DNA from 3 places in the Mesobacillus sp. LC4 genome. Region 2 is predicted to be linked to each of the others. Evidence: riboswitches for the same ligand, from Rfam matches in the RefSeq annotation. Region 2 holds a riboswitch; each other region holds the start of a gene.

Region 1 (5,281 bases), on a different contig from region 2:
AAGCTGCTGGATAGGATTTATCCGCTCCGGAAATGCTCGACGCTGCCCGACCGAGTCTGCCTCTATTATCATATGGGACAATGTCTTGCGCCTTGCGTCAAGGACGTCAGCAAGGATGAGTATAAGCAGATCACGGATGAAATCACGAAGTTCCTGAATGGCGGCTACAAGGATATCAAGGAAGATTTGAGTGCTAAAATGGCCGCCGCTGCCGAAGAGTTGGACTTTGAACGAGCGAAGGAATTCCGCGATAAAATCGCCCACATCGAGGCAACAATGGAAAAGCAAAAGATGACAACGACTGATTTTACGGATCGCGATGTGTTTGGCTATGCTGTTGACAAAGGCTGGATGTGTGTACAGGTCTTCTTCATCCGTCAGGGGAAATTGATTGAGCGAGAAGTTTCCATGTTCCCAATTCACAATGAACCCGAAGAGGATATCCTCACATACCTGGGACAATTTTATTCGAAAAACGAGCATTTCAAACCGAAGGAAGTTTTGGTTCCGGAGGGCGTGGATCTTGAACTGGCAGAAGGGCTGCTTGAAGTAAAGGTCCTGAAGCCGCAGCGCGGAAAGAAGAAGGAGCTTGTCCACCTCGCATCCAAGAATGCAGGGATCGCTCTGAAAGAAAAGTTCTCGTTAATCGAGCGTGATGAGGAGCGTACCATCAAGGCTGTTGAAAATCTTGGCCAACAAATGGGCATTTACACTCCTCACCGGATCGAGTCTTTTGATAACTCCAATATCCAGGGAACCGATCCGGTATCAGCGATGATTGTTTTTATCGACGGCAAGCCGGAAAAAAGGGAGTACCGCAAATACAAGATTAAATCGGTCAAGGGCCCGGATGATTATGAATCAATGAGGGAAGTCGTAAGGCGCAGGTATACCCGTGTCTTGAGAGAGGGGTTGCCCCTCCCGGATTTGATTATCATCGATGGCGGAAAAGGCCATATCGAGTCCGCTCGGGATGTACTTGAAAATGAGCTGGGACTTGATATTCCAATCGCTGGGCTGGCCAAGGATGACAAGCACAGGACCTCCCAGCTGCTCTATGGAAACCCGCTGCAGGTGATCGAACTGCCTCGTAACAGCCAGGAATTTTACCTGCTGCAGAGAATCCAGGATGAAGTCCACCGGTTCGCGATTACTTTCCACCGCCAGCTAAGAGGCAAAAGTGCTTTTCAGTCATTGCTCGATGATATTCCAGGCATAGGCGAAAAGCGCAAAAAAGCCCTGTTGAAGCATTTCGGTTCGGTGAAAAAAATGAGGGAAGCCTCTGTGGAAGAGTTGAATGCTGCTGGTCTTCCGGCAAATGTTGCAGAGGAACTCTTTCAGAAATTGCAGAATTAATGTAGCATTCTATTTTTAGGTGTGCTATAATGATAAAAATTTCATATAGCTATCACTTTAGAGCATTAAAGTGAAGATAGAGGTGCGAGCTTCAAGAGTAAAAGTCTGGAGAATTTTAGGATTCAGAGATGGGCTTTGAAAGGGGATGTTCGCCGAAGTGAGAAAATGCCTATCCATTTTCACGCTGGTCCTTCGTTGAACAAACGCTGGATTGTCAAGATTGCCATCTTGGAGTGCTATCTCATGTTGCAGCGTATATACACGTTTATCAAGCAATGGGAGCCACTTCCATTGCTTTTTCTGTTTTTAAGGGCTATTTTTGACAGAATTACATATGCGGCGGAGTCATGGAAACTCTATTAGAGGCAAAATACAGAATGAAGAGGCAGGGGAAACCTATGGGATTGATTGTACAGAAATTCGGTGGAACATCGGTCGGCAATGTTGAAAGAATCAGGAATGCGGCAAGCAGGACAGCAGAAGAATTGCAGAATGGCAATAATGTGGTCGTAGTCGTATCAGCAATGGGCAAGACGACAGACCATCTTGTTGATATGGCAAATGATATTTCAAGCGCGCCATCGAAAAGAGAGATGGACATGCTGCTGACAACAGGCGAGCAAATTACGATCGCGCTATTTTCAATGGCATTGGCGCAAAATGGCATTGATGCCGTTTCCTATACAGGCTGGCAGGCTGGAATCAAAACGGAAGCTGTCCACGGCAACGCCCGGATTGTCGATATTGACACAGACAGGATTGCCAGGGACTTAGAGACTGGCAAGGTGGTCATTGTCGCCGGATTCCAGGGTGTTACGGATGACGGTCAAATCACGACACTTGGCCGCGGCGGCTCAGATACAACGGCAGTTGCTTTAGCAGCGGCACTGAAAGCTGATAAATGCGATATCTACACAGATGTGACCGGCGTGTTCACGACCGATCCACGATATGTGAAAAGTGCGAGGAAGCTGCTGAGCGTTTCCTATGATGAAATGCTAGAGTTGGCCAATCTAGGGGCAGGCGTGCTCCATCCGCGTGCGGTGGAATTCGCGAAAAACTATGGATTGCCACTTGAAGTAAGATCCAGCATGGAAAAAGAAAGAGGCACGATCATCGAGGAGGAGAATGAAATGGAACAGAATCTAATCGTACGCGGAGTAGCGTTTGAAGACCAAATCACGAGAGTATCAGTCCTTGGAGTCAGCACTTCATTAAAAGGACTTTCAACCATATTCACAACACTTGCACAGAACCACATCAATGTCGACATCATCGTTCAGAGCAGAACTGAAGCAGGGTTAGCCAACATTTCGTTCTCCATCAAGAGCAACGACCTTCCAGAGGCACTGGATGTATTGGAACGTAATAAAGAAACATTGAACTACCAGGCCGTTGAATCTGAAACAGGCCTCGCAAAAGTGTCCATCGTCGGTTCAGGCATGGTTTCCAATCCTGGCGTGGCCGCAAAAATGTTTGAAGTCCTCGAAGGAAACGGCATCCAGGTGAAAATGGTAAGCACATCCGAAATCAAGGTTTCAACCGTCGTTGATGAAAAACAAATGGTAAACGCAGTAGAATCACTGCACGAAGCATTTGAATTATACTCAGAAGCGGTTAAGACGAATTAAGAAAAGCTTTCCTGGTGTGTGGCCAGGAAAGCTTTTATGTATCATGCATGATACGGAAACGTAAAAGCCAATAAATATGCGGATAAAAGGGAGAATCGAAGAATTATCGTTACACTAAAGTGGAAAATGTACGGATAAAAGGGAGAAGTGAAGAATTACCGTCACATTAAAGCGGAAAATGTGCGGATAAAAGGGAGAAGTGAAGAATTACCGTCACATTAAAGTGGATAATTTGCGGATAAAAGGGAGAATCGAAGAACTACCGTCACATTAAAGCGAATAATGTGCGGATAAAAGGGAGAATCAAAGAATTATCGTCACATTAAGACGGAACATGGAGCGAAAACGAGACAACTGTGGATTCGAAATAATACATGGAAAAGGTCATTAGCGTTAATAAGGGCACAGCAACGGTTTTGCTGTGCCCTGGCATAATTCATTACTAGTCAATCAAATCACCCTTATCCCATTTGATCGTGAACAGGATTTTCGCTGATTTTTTATTGGGGTGTTCAAAGGCTTCTGTTGTAACATTTTTCTGCTGTTCCATTTGCTGGGCAATGAAACCTGCTTCTAGCTGGAATGTAGCGTTAGGGTTGTTTTTCAGTCTGGAGGAAATGAGCTCGCTGCTAAGTTCAAGCACCATTTCTCTTCGGGATTCTTCTTTGATGGTCAGTGTGCCCCAGCCGGCATCCTGGAAAAAGCGGATGGTTTCGTCAAGGGTTGATAATGGATATTTTCGGGCGAGGCGTTTTCCGGCCCAATACAGGATTTCAGCTGTGTCTTTGCCAAGCAGTTCCGGCAGGAGGACTTCCCTGATCAATTCATATCCAAACGCAGGGACAGCCAGTGGATCGCTATCGTTTTTTTGCTCAGAAGTAGTTATTTCACTCATGTTCTCCCCTCTTTCTATCACTCTATTATAAACAATTTGCCGCGAAAACATTAAATTAAAAAGTTGTTAAATTTTGTATGGTCTATGAAATTCTATAAACTTTTTCCATATTTATACCATACCCGAAACTGGGATCGTCAAAATTATTGTATTGAGAATTTTTTAATCAGTCGGTTCCTATAGGCAATAGTATTATTTTAATATACTCTTTCATACGTTTAAATAATTAGAAAGAGGGATTTTTACAATATCAATATATTTTAAAAATTTTATTTATATAAGCATTTTTATGTATCCGTTTTCTTGACGCTCTATTATGATGGGAGTAAAATGAACATGTCACATAATTGTAAGAAATGCTTATTTTACGGTGTTGGGTTGAATCAGTCTATTAGGTTAATAGAGATGGGGAGAAAAGCCCGAACATCACGGCCAAATTTCAGGGGGGTATACTTATGGCAGGTAGACAAGAGTTTTATTGGCGGAGGCTGCATTCTTTGCTGGGTGTCATTCCAGTGGGTCTTTTCCTTATGCAGCACCTTGTAGTCAACCATTTCGCTACAGGGGGAGAAGAATCATTCAATAGCGCAGCACATTTTATGGAGCAGTTGCCTTTTAGGTACTTTTTAGAAATTTTCATTATCTTCTTACCATTATTATTCCATGCGATTTATGGTCTTTATATTGCTTTTACAGCGAAAAACAATATAGGCCAATATAGCTATTTCAGGAACTGGATGTTCATGCTACAGCGTGTTTCTGGTGTGATTACATTGATTTTCGTAGCTTGGCATGTATGGGAAACTCGTATCGCGGCAGCATTTGGTGCAGAAGTTAACTTCCAGATGATGGAGACGATCCTATCTTCTCCATTCATGCTATGGTTCTATTTGATTGGTGTCATCTCTACAACTTTCCACTTTGCGAACGGATTATGGTCATTCTTCGTGAGTTGGGGAATTACAGTAACACCGCGTTCACAAGTGATTTCCACTTACGTAACGATCGGAGTTTTCATTGCGCTTTCCATCGTAGGTGTCCGCGCAATCCTGGCATTTGTATAAGCTGTTTCCACGGGCTGCAATCCGAAGCCTATGCTGGAAAAAGAATTACTATTGAACGGATATGAAAGACAGACATGGATTTAAGGGAGTGAGTCACGATGAGTAAAGGTAAGGTGATCGTAGTCGGCGGCGGCTTGGCTGGCTTAATGGCTACAATTAAAGTTGCAGAAACAGGAACTCCTGTTGAACTGTTTTCTCTAGTGCCGGTAAAACGTTCCCACTCTGTATGTGCACAGGGCGGAATCAACGGTGCAGTAAATACAAAAGGTGAAGGTGACTCTCCATGGGAGCACTTTGACGATACAGTATACGGCGGGGACTTCCTTGCGAACCAG
Region 2 (5,281 bases):
TCCGCACTTGCCATCATTTCTTCAGCAGATGCCGCAACCTGCTCGGATGTACTGCTAACTTGATAAATCAAATTCCGCAAGTTGGTTGCCATTTCATTGAAATCGGCTGCCAACTGGCCAATTTCGTCGTTATTTTTCACATTGATTTTTTCAATAGCCAGATTTCCGTCAGCCATTTGCTTAGCTGCATGTGATACAAGCTGGACAGGCTTTGAAATGATCCTGCTGATATAGGTAGCAATCACTGTTCCGATGATAAAAGCAGCTGCACTGAGCAAAATGATGAGCAGCGCTACTTTCTGTACTTGTCCGGATAAAGTTTCACTCGTAGCATTCAACGCATCCTGCTGGTACTCGATTGCATCCTCTGCCGCAGAATTCAGGTTGAAGATGAGTGGATTCCCTTCTTTCTGCATAAGCAATCGGACCTTGACCGCCTGTTCATCTCTTATTAAAACAAAGGCCTCTGAAGCGACTTCATAATATTGCGCTTCGGCTGCAATCAGATTTTCCCCTACCTTTTTCCCCTCGGAAGATTCTGTTGTGCTCATATATTTCTTAGAGCTTTTCTTAAAATCTTCAACAGCACCCTCAAATTCAATCAGACTTTCACCATCGCCATTTGCCATATATTTTTGAAGTGCCAGCTGCTCCCTCATGATGGCATCCTTCATCTCGACAATCAGATTCAGCTTGTCCATCCGGTCTTCAATGGATGATGAGTATTGGCTGTTCATTTTATTAAACTCAAAGTTTGAGATAATGGCCACGACAGCCAACAAAGCCAATACTGAAAAAAAACCCGCCAATAACTTGGCACGGACACTGGTTTTCATTTGCGGTTTTGCGAATCTTACCTGTGGTTTTGCGAATCTCTTTTTGAATTTCATTTTCCGCTCTCCTGTCCAGTAATATTAATTACCCCTCTTACCTTCTATTTCGGCTAAGATTCAGAAAATTTTAGGACTTTAGTTATAAAAACTCAAAAAAAAAGAAGGCTCTATGAAAGCCTTCGATACTTGATTTCACCGCCAATGATGGTCATCTCGATATTCATTGATAAAAGCTCGTCTGCATCCTTCATTTCAAATGGATTTTTTGAATATACGGTCAGGTCAGCTAATTTTCCTCTTGCAATCGTGCCTTTTAGAGTCTCTTCGTTCGTCGGGTAAGCTCCTAATTCTGTAAAAAGACGGAACGCGTCGACCATCGACAGTTTCTGCTCTGGCACGTAGCCATCGTGAATTTCGCCTGGCTTTTTCCGGGTGACGGCTGCATGGATTCCGAGAATAGGATCGACTGGCTCAACCGGAGAATCAGAACCCCCTGCACAAATGACGCCTGCATCCATCAAAGTTTTCCAGGCGTATGAAAGCTTGATCCGCTCTGCGCCAAGGCGCTCCTGAACCCAAGGAAAGTCACTCGCAATGAAGCGCGGCTGAATATCGGCAATCCGGCTTGGTGATTTCAGGCGAGGAATCAATTCCTCCCGCAGAACCTGGGCATGTATCAGCCTGTCACGATAAGCTGCAGCCGGGAACTGGTCCAGCACATCAAGAACATTTTCCAGCGCCTGGTCACCAATTGTATGGACCGCAATCGGCATGTCCAGTTCGCGTGCCCCTTTCACGATTTCATAGAGCTGCTCCTGGTCATACATGGCATCACCATAGTGACCCGGCGCATCGCTATAAGGCTCCGACAACAAAGCGGTCCTTCGTCCAAACGCCCCGTCAGCAAAAACTTTCACCGCACCGATTTGCAGCATGTCATTGCCATAGCCCGTGTACATTCCCGCTTCCTTTAGGTTTGGTAAAAATTCATGGTTTATCAGGAGATTGCTTCGTAAACCAAGCTGCTCTCCATTTAATAGCTCATTGAATAGATCCCACGTTTTTTCGAGACCCCCGAGATAGAGCGGATCATTCGTATGGACACTTGTCAGCCCTTTGCTCATCGCATAATGCATCGTCTGCCTCATCGCTTTTTTCCAGTCATCGTATGAACGCTCAGGAATGTATGCCCTGATCAGATTCGCCGCTGACTCGAGGAACAGGCCAGTCGGCTGTTTCGTGATTTCATCCAGGACGATGGTGCCGCCCTCCGGCACTGTGATCGCCGGATGATAGCCGCTCACTTCCAATGCTTTACTGTTGACAAGGGTCGCGTGCAGGCACGTCCTTGTTAAAAATAACGGGTTGGCTGGTGCCACATAATCCAGCTCACCAATCGTCGGAATTCCTCCGTCTGTAAAAAGATTCTCATCCCAGCTTGAGCCGACAATCCATTCACCAGGCTCAACCTGGTCGGCTTTTGCCTTGATTTTTGCCAGCATCTCATGCCTTGATGTGATTCCTACAAAATCAAGGTTGATGAAGCTATCCGCCATGATGGATAGGTGAAGGTGGCTGTCAATGAGGCCTGGCGTGGCCGTCTTCCCTTCAAGGTCAATGATTTGTGCCTGGCTTCCCCAGTGCAGCACCATGTCCTCGGTAGTTCCCATATCAATAAAACGGCCATTTTCGATGACCACTGCCTGTACAATTGGATTTCGTGAATTGAATGTATAGATGGTTCCATTTTTGTAGATGGTTCTCAAGAAGATTCTCCCCTTTAGATAAAATGTGAATGCCTGGGGAGTGCGTCAGGAGTTTGATAGAAGGGGGATAGTTGGTAAGCTCTGGCATACAAAAAAGCAATGACAGAAAATAACCTACCATTGCTTTTACAATATACGTTATCCTCCATTTCGATCAGTAGTTCTCCATGCACAAAACCCCGCATGACAGTCTGCTCCTTATTCAGAAAGCAGCCCAGCAATAATCAGTCTGACCCTGATTACGCTTCGGCAAACAACCCTTTCAGCCACCATCAACGATTGTCGATCTCCGATGGACTACTCTTGTTATTCGCTCCTCTACCTCACCGATCTGATAAGATCATATGAAATTAGGTTAATAGTATCATAAATGTCCAAGAATGTTCACTGATTTTTGCTTGACATTCTTTTACAATGAAAAAGAAAGGAAGTGGAATATGATAGTAAAAGAACGAACCAAACCAGAAGAACTAGTATTGTTGCAGGCTCTAAAGCCAAGAATGGAATTAGAAGAGAAAGATGCGCAAAACCTATGGACACTGGAGAAAGGCTATGAGGGTGAAGTCCAATTCGACAAATGGTTTACGGAATACCAAGTTGAAAGTCTCATTATCAACGACCTGTTACTGGAAGTGAATGGCACCCTTTTTCAAATCGATTCGTTTGTGATCACACAGGACCGGTTGCATCTTTTTGAAGTGAAGAATCTTGAAGGGGACTATTATCTGGACGGAGACAAATTCAAAACTGTTGCCGGCAAAGAAACCAAAAACCCCCTCCACCAATTAAGCCGCGCAGAATCACTCCTTAAACAATTGCTCAAGGAACTTGGCTATTACATTCCTCTTGAACCTCACCTCGTGTTCATTAACCCAGAATTCGCCCTGCTGCAAGCACCATTGAAATCACCCATTATTTTACCCAACCAACTCAACCGTTTTATGGATAAAATGAACAGAACCTCTTCCAAGCTGAATAACAAACATACCAAATTGGCCGAAGCGCTATTGTCCTTGCATATTAAGAAATCACCGTATTCAAGAGTGCCGAGCTATGATTTTGGTATGTTGAGGAAAGGGGTTATTTGTGGAGGGTGCGGGGGGTTTTGTGAAATTTATAGTAAAAGCAAATTCATTTGCAGTCACTGTGGACTCACGGGGGATATTGATACCGCTGTGGTTCGAACAGTTAAGGAATTTCAAATGCTCTTTCCTGAAATTAAGGTTACAACACAGACTATATTTGATTGGAGTGGCGGCATACTATCCAAGAAAACCCTTAGAAGAATATTAAAAGATAACCTTACTTACATTGGTGATTTCAACAGGCGATATTACGAATAATAATTCTTGATCAGTGTCCGATTTTTTCGGACACTTTTTGTTTAGTGAAGCTTCGAACTTTCTGCGACCGTAATCTTGGCAGGATTCCTTTTTCGGGCGCAGCTTCGAACTTTCTGCGACCGTAATCTTGGCGGGATCCCTTTTTCGGGTGCAGCTTCGAACTTTCTGCGACCGTAATCTTGGCGGGATCCCTTTTTCGGGCGCAGCTTCGAACTTTCTGCGACCGTAATTTTGGCGGGATCCCTTTTTCGGGCGCAGCTTTGAGCTTTCTGCGACCGTAATCTTGGCGGGATCCCTTTTTCGGGCGCAGCTTCGAACTTTCTGCGACCGTAATCTTGGCGGGATCCCTTTTTCGGGCGCAACTCCGAGTTTTCTGCGACCGTAATCCTAGCGAGCTTCTTCTTTCGGGCGCAGTTTCTAGTTTTCTTCCAACACAAATACTGGCGGGACCCCTTTTTCGAGCGCATGTTACTCCTACTTGTGGCTCTAATCTCCACCTTTAACAACTTACTAGCACATAGAGAACTATGTATTAATAAGATCCTAATTCACCCTCAAGGAATGAACCCAAAAGAATTTGGCAAAATAATCATAATAGAAAACGCTTGCAATTTTTCAGATCCGTTTTATAATACTTGTATACAAGTATACTTGATTAACCAGGAAGGTGAGGAAATGACGGAAAATAGTAATTTTCTTTATCCGCAAAAATGGCTCTCTAAGGCTTCAACGGGTGACCGGGTTGCGAGTGAGCTCCGGATGCAAATTATTTCGGGCTTGATTGAAAGCGGTGCCATCCTTTCGGAGAACAAACTGGCTGCTGATTTTAACGTAAGCCGTTCGCCGATCCGTGAAGCGCTCAAAATTCTTTCAGCTGAAAACCTGATCCGCCTGGAAAGAATGGGTGCCGTGGTTATTGGCCTTACAGAAAAAGATATCGAAGAGATTTATGATGTCCGCTTACTGATTGAATCATTCGTTTTTGAACGACTTATCAAAATAGATACAACCAGCCTGGTAGTTGAACTGAGCAAAATTCTCGAAATGATGAAAATTGCCATCAAATACAAGGATGCCGACGAGTTCAGCCTTCAGGATGTTCTTTTCCACGAGACGATCATCCGGGCCATCAACCATTCCTATATCAGAATGATTTGGGATAATACGAAGCCCGTCATGGAAGCTTTCATTCTTTTATCGATGCGAGCAAGGGTTGAAGAAAAGTACGAAGACTTCGATCGCATCCTCGAGAATCACGAGCTTTATATTGAAGCCATCAAAACGAAGAATCGCGACCTGATGATTAAATCCTTACACCAAAATTTTGATGATGTTCAAG
Region 3 (5,281 bases), on a different contig from region 2:
GGAAAATATTGATGAATTAGAAAGTTTTATATTTTCAGATTATTTAGTCTAGGAATAGTATAGCTAGTTTTTAATTGCTTGTCAAAATATTATTTTCCTCATAATAAAAATATTCCTAAAAAATTTTTCCCAACTATACCAACTACCCTATTAATCAAGATTCTATTCCCACTTTCTTGAAAATATGAAAAAGACTGTCTGAGAATCAGACAGCCTTAAACATTATTCTGCAAGATTTTCTTTTAACATTTCTTCCTGGGTTGTCTTGCTTCCGAAGATGAAAGCAAAAGCAATAAGCAGGATTGCTACAGCCGCAAGTGCAGCCACCGTGCTTCCAGTGAAGCCAATGACCAGGAATCCGACAGATGCTATCGCTGCCGAAATCAAAGCGTATGGCAGCTGGGTCATGACATGATCTAAGTGATGTGAGCCAGCACCAGTTGATGATAGGATCGTTGTATCGGAAATTGGTGAGCAGTGGTCACCAAATACCGCGCCCGCCAATACAGCGGCCAATGCTGGGAGCATGATCGTGATATCAGCTGCAGCAGCGATATCCCCTGCAATTGGCAGCAGGATGCCGAATGATCCCCATGAAGTACCTGTTGAGAAAGCCATGATTCCAGCTACAAGGAATAGCAGGAACGGCAGGAACGAGATATTGATATTAGAGCTTTCGACAATCCCTGCAAGATATTTACCAGTTTCTAGTCTGCCAATCAAATCAACAATCACCCATGCAAAGACCAGGATATAGATCGCAGGAAGCATGGATTTAATACCTTCAACAATTCCTTTTCCAAAAACATTGGCATTGATGCCCTTTAATACGACAGCTTGTCTTACGAACAGAACCAGCGCTACAGCAAGGCCTAGCAAACCTCCGGTGACAAGCGACTTCGTTACATCAGTGTTTTCAAAAATCCCGAATATGGTCACTTCACCTTCAACAGCGCTAGCGCCTGTCCAAAGCATCATGCCAACTGTTCCAGCAACAAGGGCAATAATCGGCCATACTAGGTCTCCTACTGTCCCTTTCGAGCTTGTAGGCAGGTCATCCTTCAGTTCTCCCGGTACAGGCTTGTCCTGAGGAACGACAATTCCTTCTGTGATTGCACGTTCTTCATGCATTTTCATCGGTCCGATTTCGATATTGCGAAGAGCTACGATAAAGACCATTGCTAATGCTGCAAGTGCGTAAAAATTCATAGGTACGATTTGCATGAATCCAGAGAATGCACTATATTCATTAACACCATGTGCAGCAAGGATTGTACCGATCAAAGCAATGATGTATGCACCCCAGCTGGAAATCGGAGAAATCACACACATTGGTGCTGAAGTTGAATCAATAATATAAGCAAGCTTCGCCCGAGAAACCTTCTGTCGGTCTGTGATCGGACGAGTGACTTGGCCAACCGCCAAAGCATTAAAATAGTCATCAATGAAGATAATAATTCCTAGAAATGCACCGACAAGCTGTGCTCCAACCCTCGTTTTCACACGCTTCATTGCCCATTCGCCAAATGCTCGGCTTCCGCCAGAAATGGAAATGAACGCAGTGATTGTTCCCAATAATAATAAGAATAAGATAATGTACAAACTATATGTGTTCAGTTCTCCATCTGCGACAACGATTCCTTTTGCCGCGTCCCACATAATAGCAAATGTTTCTCCGATATTGAATTCAGCTAGCAAAAAAGCCGCTGCGATGATGCCTGTCCCCAATGATAATAGTACTCGTCTTGTGATGACTACCATCAGGATTGCCACTAATGGCGGCAACAATGAAAAAATTGTGTTTTCCATTCTTTCTTTCTCCTCCTTGTTTTTGACAGGGGGAAACTTTTACATGAAAAGAGTTTAGTTGCTTTCTTTTAAAAAAATACAAAAAAGGGCAACGATAGAGAACATTCTATCGCTGCCCTTAATAAGCAACTAGTGTCTCCATCACGATCTGTAGCTCCCCATTATGGATATACCTCCATAATGACAGTGATACTCTTGTTCAAAGTATCCCCAGCAATAAAAAATGTGACTCACTTTGTTATTGCTTCGGCAAGATTCCCTTTTAGCTGTGATCAACGTTGTCATCCTCACACAGCTTACTCTTGAATCCTGCGCCTCTACCCCATCGGAATGATGTGGTTTATTATTCAATTGGTTTTATAATATAACAATATCGCTAACTTGACAACTGTTTTTATTCTCCAGGAAGCTGGATGGCTGGTGATGTATCTCCTCCACCATTGTAAAACTGCGGAACTTTTCCTGGGTAGTAGAAACTGCCAATCGGAATGTTTTCCTGGACAGTAGCGATTTCGGTCGCAAAAGGAATGATAATCTGAACATTTACTTTTACTCTAACCGATACATTGATCAATGTATTGTTGATCCCATGTTCTTCAGTATCCCAGACAACATCCGCTGTCACATCACCGATTGCATTGAATTTTACTGGAACTCTCGGGCCCATATTACCTAATAGTGCATTATTGGTTGCCTGGCCCAATGGAACATAATAGATGATTCCTGCTTCCCTGTCTTCTTCATCGGTGACAAGCTCGACATCTGATAGCATCTCTAGCGAGGTGAGATTCCCTCTTTCTGCTTCCTTAAGGTTCATTTGCACAATATTAGTTGTTTCTGCCTTTACCCTGTTGATGATTTCTGTATTGAACTTCACTACAGTGGTCGTTCCGCCATCTACAGGGACGAATTCTATCACCTTATCAATATCCATCCCGCTGGCGATTTTTTTATTGATGGCCTTATTGATCACCAGGGTGGCAATCTTCCTTGTCTGGGATTCTGCATATTTCATCAATGTGGGCTCTAGCCCTTTATCTATGATCCAGAGTCCTGCTGCTGTTGAAAAGGAAAAAAAGACGAATGTCAGCAGGAATACATACCTGAAAGGCAAGGGCCCTTTCCGAGGCAGCCGCCGGCCGAATTTTGCCAAAATAAATCCCCCCTCTAAAGCTATATGTATGCTTTAAAGGGGGGAACTAGCCTAAAAACTATAATTAACTTTGTATGACTACATGGACTCTATAAATTAATAACTATTGGCAGCATACTCATATTTAATGATCGTATCGCAGCTGACAATCATCAGCGATAAGCTGGACTTCAGGTCGAGGTGATACGGCTCCACTCTTAGCCCGTTTTCCTCAAGGATACGGACAACAGGCCGCTCACTCAAGCCAGGATTCTGCTCGGCCACTACTCCCTTCCGGCCATCACTCAGGATGACAGTCAGACCGACCGGATAGATTGCCACAGCCCTGCGGAAAGCATCGACCACTTTTGGATCAAAAAGACTCCCTGCGCCTGAATATAGGATTTCCAGGCCTTCATGCGGCAGCATGGCCGGCCGGTATACTCTATTAGAGGTGACGGCATCAAACACATCCGCTACACCAAGTATTTTTCCGAACAGGTGGATTTCCTCTTCCTTCAATCCGCGCGGGTACCCTCCGCCATTCAACCGTTCATGATGCTGATAAGCACAGTGAGCGACAATCAGCGGGACAGTTGGAATATTCCTTAGCATCTGGAATCCGTCCTCGGCATGGGCCTTGATGATCTGGAATTCTTCCGCAGTCAACTTGCCTGGCTTCGACAAAATTTCCTCAGGCACGTTCATTTTGCCAACATCATGTAAAATCGCACCCAGCCCAAGCTGCTCAAGCTCCTTTGGCGTAAGTTTCATTTCAATCCCGATTGCCAAAGCATACAATGTAACGTTCAGGGAATGGGAAAAAATATAATGGTCATGCAGGAATACATCGGACAGCAAGTTCAGCAGTTCTTTGCTCCTTTGCAGCTCATCAAGCAAATCACTGATCAGCTTCTTGAAGGTCCTCGCTGATTTTTCAAGTACAAAGGTCTGCGAAACCTTTGTATCCAGTTGGATTTGCTTGAACGTATCTCCGATTGTCATGATCGCATTGACGCGTAATTCATCTGATATGGAATTTTTCACGATGATATCATCTGTGTCAGGGTCTTTGATATAAATATAGTCAATACCAAACTCTTCTAGACGTCTAAGGATCTTTCCCTCAAGACGCGCGCCCACGTTCAAAAGAACTTGGCCCTTGTCATTATAAATGGCTTTTCCGAGTAAAGCCCCTTCCTCTACCGAAGTGGTGGCTACGAGTCTCATTATAATTCCCACTTTATCTGTTAGTTGAGGTGGCTGAGTCAATGCCACAAAATAAGAAAATTTTACATAAAACGACAATATTTTCTTTATATTCTATCACAATAATTATAGCTGTGGTGACACCTTTTCATTTTTTGAGTTGGGAAAAAAGCAGTTCAGTTATTATATCGGATGCCAGCGTTTCTTCTTAACCATTGCCATCATTTATTCACATTTATATAAAAAGACAGCCATTCAGGCTGTCTTTAGTTAATTCATGAGCAGCAATGCTTCTTTGCCAATCATGCCTTTTATGGCGCCAAGGTTCTCCGCTTCATATGTTACGGATTCCAGCGGGGCTTCAAGCAATTCTTCGATTGTTTTTACGCCAACCGCCCTGCCGGCAATCACCTTCCTGCCTTTTAGTTTTTCATTGAGAAGCGCGACATCGAGAGCGCCGCACATAATATAACCCTTGTCTCCTGTAACGACTAACAGGTTTGTTTTCGGCAGTTTTACAGAAATGCATAAAAATGTCCTGCCTTCTATCTCAATAGGTGACATATCGATCATGATTACAACTCCCTCCTTCAATCCCAATAACACTCTATGACAGAGAAGGAGAAAGCGTGATATTTTGCTCAAATATTGATGTGTGATGGCTGATTATTTTTGTTGATGCTATTGTTGAGAGAGGTATGAGATTTCATAAGCGGAGAATTTCCGGCTATTGTATATAGAGGACGCTCATGAAGCAATAATAAGCGGATAAAATCCGTCTAAAGTTAATAGAGTACGGTTTTGAAGCGTAAATAAACGGAGATATTCCGGTTAACTGCAAAAAATAAGACATAAAACTACGATTTGGATAAGATAAGCGGAAAAACGACCCTTATTTTTAAAGAAATAAGGGTCATCTCAAATTTAAGCGGAATTGTTCCGTCTATTTTAAATACAAACAACAATCATTTTTTATACAATCCTAAAGAGACGCAAGCTTCCACTCAAGCAAATTGCGAAGAAACTCGGGCAGCCAATATCTTTTTTCCTCAGCCCGCTGAATTTCCGGGAAAAAGCGGCCAAAGGTGAACATATCAGGGATGGCCAGCGTATAGTGCTCTTTTGCTTCAA

Evidence for each region. A riboswitch is a leader RNA that binds a small molecule or an ion and turns the genes downstream of it on or off. The one in region 2 is predicted to bind lysine.
Region 1: it holds a riboswitch for lysine, as region 2 does, so the genes downstream of both, AB5I83_RS00305 (aspartate kinase) here and AB5I83_RS12755 (amidohydrolase) in region 2, are expected to answer to the same signal.
Region 3: it holds a riboswitch for lysine, as region 2 does, so the genes downstream of both, AB5I83_RS10335 (Na+/H+ antiporter NhaC family protein) here and AB5I83_RS12755 (amidohydrolase) in region 2, are expected to answer to the same signal.

What each region holds. Positions count from the first base shown of each region.
Region 1 is NZ_JBGCUB010000001.1:63,535-68,815, forward strand. Features, by position in the region: gene uvrC (excinuclease ABC subunit UvrC) at 1-1,356, shown strand, start outside; lysine riboswitch at 1,426-1,603, shown strand; gene AB5I83_RS00305 (aspartate kinase) at 1,755-2,987, shown strand; gene AB5I83_RS00310 (YslB family protein) at 3,430-3,882, opposite strand; gene AB5I83_RS00315 (succinate dehydrogenase cytochrome b558 subunit) at 4,338-4,946, shown strand; gene sdhA (succinate dehydrogenase flavoprotein subunit) at 5,045-5,281, shown strand, end outside.
Region 2 is NZ_JBGCUB010000003.1:377,285-382,565, forward strand. Features, by position in the region: gene AB5I83_RS12750 (methyl-accepting chemotaxis protein) at 1-890, opposite strand, end outside; gene AB5I83_RS12755 (amidohydrolase) at 1,001-2,599, opposite strand; lysine riboswitch at 2,750-2,928, opposite strand; gene AB5I83_RS12760 (nuclease-related domain-containing protein) at 3,037-3,942, shown strand; gene AB5I83_RS12765 (GntR family transcriptional regulator) at 4,618-5,281, shown strand, end outside.
Region 3 is NZ_JBGCUB010000002.1:816,111-821,391, reverse strand. Features, by position in the region: gene AB5I83_RS10335 (Na+/H+ antiporter NhaC family protein) at 223-1,809, opposite strand; lysine riboswitch at 1,953-2,137, opposite strand; gene yunB (sporulation protein YunB) at 2,204-2,962, opposite strand; gene AB5I83_RS10325 (HD-GYP domain-containing protein) at 3,059-4,171, opposite strand; gene AB5I83_RS10320 (YunC family protein) at 4,421-4,723, opposite strand; gene AB5I83_RS10315 (bifunctional metallophosphatase/5'-nucleotidase) at 5,133-5,281, opposite strand, start outside.